2 regions of the Paenibacillus sp. ClWae2A genome follow, and region 1 is predicted to be linked to the other one. Evidence: predicted binding sites of a transcription regulator. Region 1 holds the regulator's gene; the other holds the start of a gene.
The links. The regulator NrdR, encoded in region 1, represses ribonucleotide reductase genes. The targets are predictions, from matches to a motif close to AACACNATATATNGTGTT.
Positions count from the first base shown of each region.

Region 1 (2,475 bases):
CGACGGAACAGCAAATTGACTCATATCTACAGCGTAAGGGTTTGTTATGAGAATATTGCGTAAGAAACGTGTATTGCTGTTGATGTTTGTTTCCTTTGTACTGGTGTTATTTCTGAATACAAACTGGATGGCATGGTTCTATCCCATACATTATAAGGAAGAGATCCGTGCCCAATCTCAGAGCTATGAGGTTGATCCGTTTCTAATTGCTTCCATTATCAAGGTGGAGACCAATTTTAAGACAAGCAAGGAATCCAAACGAGGCGCCATTGGGCTCATGCAACTGATGCCTGATACGGCCAACTGGATACTGGAACAAGCCAAAATTCCCGACACTTCGCTGGAGGAATTGAAGCACGAGCCTGAACGCAATATTCAGTTAGGTACCTGGTATCTGCGGAATCTGTCCGATCAATTCGGTGGCAATGAAGCAGTTATGATCGCTGCCTATAATGCGGGCCCAGGCAAAGTGAACAGTTGGCTTAGAGATGGTGTGTGGGATGGCTCGTTCGATACAGTGAAAGATATTCCGTTTGGTGAGACGCGTCACTATGTACAAAGAGTCATTTACTATTATAATCAGTATGTAAAGATCTATAATACGTTCTAAGTATATAAGTAAAAGCACAGAGCAGGCCGGTTGTTCACCGGCCGCTCCATGCTCCTCTGTGTAGCGTATTACGATGCAGATATTATTGGTATTGACCTGCCAATTGCTGTTCTGCAATTGTTACCAGACGCTTCGTGATGTATCCACCGATCGAACCGTTCTCGTAAGAAGTCATGTTACCTTGGTATCCGTCTTGTGGGATGCTGATTCCGAGTTCTTGAGCAACTTCATATTTCATTTGCTCGAGTGCTGCGGAAGCTTTAGTTACCACCAGGTTGTTGGAGTTACCATTGCTTTGTGCCATTGCTGTTCACCTCCTCGCGGGTTGGTAAAAGTATTATGTGTCGGCAATGCGTTTTTCATTACAAAATCAGTACAGGGAATATGTGGTAAAAAGTAAAACGTGGGAAGTGATCTGTTTTGAAGTGTCCTTATTGCGGTTATATGGGTACCAAAGTGCTTGATTCGCGTCCGGCCAACGAAGCAAAATCCATTCGTCGTCGCCGTGAGTGTGAGCAGTGTGCCCGAAGATTTACAACGTTTGAGATGATTGAGGAGACTCCACTGATTGTTATTAAGAAAGATGGCAGCCGGGAAGAGTTCAGCCGGGACAAGATTCTCCGCGGGCTTATTCGTGCCTGTGAGAAACGTCCAGTCTCCGTAGAGACGCTGGAGATGATGGTATCTGAAGTGGAGAAATCTCTGCGTAATACAGCTGATGCTGAAGTGGAGAGTCGCCAGATTGGTGAGCTATTGATGGAACAGTTGTTTCCAGTCGATGAAGTCGCGTATGTCCGTTTTGCGTCGGTATACCGTCAGTTCAAAGATATCAATATGTTCATGAAAGAACTGAAATCCCTGTTGTCCAAAGACAATCTGGAGGATTAGTGAAGTGGGGAAAGGGAGAAGAGCAGTCTGGAGTTCCAGTCCGTGTGTACCAGAGAAATCGGTTGTTCTTCTCCAATCACTTTGGATCTTGAGAAAGTGATTGACAGCGAAAGCTGGATTTTATATGATATAGGAGTCGCCTGTGGAACGTAGCAGCGCTGGACAAGTTATCTATTTCATATCCTGGGGCCTTAGCTCAGCTGGGAGAGCGCATCGCTGGCAGCGATGAGGTCAGGGGTTCGATCCCCCTAGGCTCCATACTTTAAGAACGCCATCACGATATGTGATGGCGTTTTTTTGTGGTGAAATAAATCAGAACATGCATTAATTAAGTAGAATTTTTGGACTTGGGGACAAGCTTGGGGACGAATATTCTAGATGTCAAAAATCGAGGGTTTAAAGTCCTGACCGTGGAGTTATCAAAAAATTGAAATTTGAAAACAAGGAGACCCTTCCGGCTGGATATTGTCCAACCGGGAGGTGTCACCTTAATTCTGTATACGCTTTCAGTTAGCCAGATATTCGACGAACCTTACAAAGATCGTGGCTACTTCGGCGCGGGTGGCGGTGGCTTGGGGAGCAAAACGATTATCCGGCTTGCCTAATACAATGCCGATGCCTTGTAGCGCCTGAACGGGCTCCAACGCCCAAGAGCTGATCTCACTCTCGTCCGTGAAGGATTTAGAGTGGCTTTCAGGTAGCTCATAGCCCTTGTACTTCATGTAGTTGTACAGTATTACCAGCATCTGCTCGCGCGTCATCGGTGAATTGGGATCAAACATGTCTGTGTTTGTACCGTTGACTATGCCTTTTTCGGCCGCCCACTCGGCTGCCGCGGTGTACCATTGTCCGTCCGTCACGTCGTTAAAGCGGGAACTTGTGTAGCTGGAGAGGTTTACGTTCTCAAGATTGGCCAGTACCTGCACGAACATTGCACGCGTCATTGCGTTGCCCGGTGAGAACGTTGTGGACGTCGT
Region 1 is NZ_JAULSQ010000002.1:682,981-685,455, reverse strand. Features, by position in the region: gene coaE (dephospho-CoA kinase) at 1-50, shown strand, start outside; gene QVE09_RS09065 (lytic transglycosylase domain-containing protein) at 47-610, shown strand; gene QVE09_RS09060 (alpha/beta-type small acid-soluble spore protein) at 693-914, opposite strand; gene nrdR (transcriptional regulator NrdR) at 1,031-1,498, shown strand; tRNA gene QVE09_RS09050 (tRNA-Ala) at 1,684-1,756, shown strand; gene QVE09_RS09045 (S-layer homology domain-containing protein) at 2,005-2,475, opposite strand, start outside.

Region 2 (2,475 bases), on a different contig from region 1:
AACCCTTCAGCAGGTGTGGCGAACAGTGTGATATTTAAGTTATGCTGCTCGCTCATCCGATCACAGAACTCTCTCATGTTCCGAATAATGTTGAGCGCTTCGCGATGCACATGGGGGTCCTGCCCATGATGGCGCCCATACAGAGCTGTCATACATTCGGCGAGACCGATAAAACCAAGCGATAACGTTCCATGCTTTAATAGATCGGCAACCGGCTCGTTCGGGCCAAGCTGTTCTCCACCTTCCCATACACCCTCCCGCATCATGAAGTCCGATGCCTTGGCAGGCTGTGCTGTCTGGATACGGTAGCGATGCAACAGTCCGTCAGCAGCATTATGCATCACGGATTCCAAAGCAGTATAAAAACCGGCCCGGTCAGCGACAGCTCTGGCACCTTGGCAGATGCCAAACCGAATACCCAGCTTGACGAGATTAATGGTGTTGAAGGACAGATTACCTTTACCACTTTGACGATTGCGACCAAACCGGTCTGCCAGTGTACGTGTGCGGCATCCCATAGTTGCGATGATCGTATCCGGATCTTCCGGATGATAGAAAGGCAGATTGAAAGAGGCATCCACATTGACAAAGTTAGGATACATCCGCCGGGATGAACAGGTGACTGCGAGCCGGAACAAATCATAGTTCGGCTCTCCTTGAGCCTGATTGATCCCCTGTTTACATTGGAAAATATGTTGAGGGAACACGGGAGTCTCCCCGTTGCCCAGGCCACGAATGGTTGCTTCCAGCAACGAGCGTGATACCAACCGTCCTTCTGCTGATGTACATAATCCATAGTTCAGTGAAGTAAATGGAATCTGACCACCTGCCCGGCTACTCATTGTGTTCAAGTTATGAATCAGTGATTCAGCAGCTTGTCCTGTCTCCAGTTCAGTCTCTTCATAGGCGAAGGCATATGCACGTGGGCACTGATTCTTTGCTTCGATACTGTCCAGATGAAGCTGTTCATCCTCGAGCAGGGCATGCTCACCAAAGAGGCGTTGCCCTTTGCGATAATGTTTGCGGAAGGAACGCTGTACATAAGGGGCCAAATCCCAGTCAATCTTATTGGCCGATACACCGCCATATTGACTGTTCTGCTGGGATTGGAAGATGATCGCAACCAGGGCCATTGCAGACATGATCGTCTGAGGTGTGCGAACCGATCCATTGCCTGTATTGAAACCCGCAGCAAGGAGACGGTCAAACGGTATAAAGATGCAGTTGGTTGTTCCGAGTGCATACTGATCCAGATCGTGTACATACAGATCCCCATTCTCCACAGCTTGGGCAAGCTCTTCCGGCAACACATGACGCAGAGCATGCCACTTGGCTGTCTCCGAACCGAGCCTGCTCATCTTGCCGCTGAAGGAGTCCCCGTTCAGATTCGCATTTTCCCTCAGCGTATCGGCGTCTTCTGCGCCAATAATTCGTCTTCCCAGGTCGGATAATAGATCGGATGCCGGTGGAGTGGCATGCTCAAGCATGTTCATGTAAGGTTCCTCCTAAAATGATTTTGGTTATCATTCAATTTCCACATAACACTATATGTAGGTTCGTATTATCCATTTATAAACTATATGTGGTTTTTTGGGTGTGATAATGGTCACACAACTTATTGGACCGAGTGGACTTTCCTTTAATTGCTGCGGATAAAGGTTTCCAAAGCCTGAGTAGAAGCGTATAATTTCTAGTTATCCTGCAAGGATAATATTCGAAGTTGTACAAGATGGACTTTAATCAAGCTGAAAAGGCGATTTGCAAACCATTTTCCGTTATTAAACCATCAGTTCAAGACCTGCTTTTGTCCAAAAACGGGCTATCGGCAGGCAGTATGATTCTCTTTTACTTTTACGGTGTTAATCATATAAGTATAGATTGTGACAGCTATTCGGATTCTTGATGAACCCTTGTACGTGATTAAACATTCTGATATACAGATTTGAAAGTGCAGCTAAGACAAAAGGGGTGGATCATGGGGACGGCAGAAGGCATTACGAGAGGCTTCTATGAGGATATAAAGGAAGCTGCGGCCCATATCGTAGACGTATTAAGTGGTATATTGAAGGTCAATACCATCTTTGTTGCCACGAATGACGGGGTGACCAATGTCATTTTGGAGGCCTTCAATCGTACGGAAGAGTTAGTTGTTAAAGGCAGTGCACTTCCATTTACGGATTCATATTGCAGCCTGGTATTAAGAGACAACGGTAGTGTTCTTACGATCCCGGATACATCTGAACATCCGATGACACGATCCATGGGCGTTACGAGCGGACTTGGCAATCGCTTCTTCGTGGGCGTGCCTATTATGAAAAGATCGGGCGAAACATTTGGTACCATCTGTCTGATGGATGATCCTGGTTATGTGATCAGCGAAACCGATATGAAGACACTGAAGGCGATGGCTGTATTCCTGGGCTATGTTGTCGATCTGGAAAGCACATTGCATGTTCAGGAGCGGAAATTGAGTGA
Region 2 is NZ_JAULSQ010000004.1:115,450-117,924, forward strand. Features, by position in the region: gene QVE09_RS15255 (anaerobic ribonucleoside triphosphate reductase) at 1-1,493, opposite strand, end outside; gene QVE09_RS15260 (ATP-binding response regulator) at 1,976-2,475, shown strand, end outside.
Region 2: a site for NrdR is predicted at 1,541-1,558, ahead of QVE09_RS15255 (anaerobic ribonucleoside triphosphate reductase). Genes of this name have one in related genera too.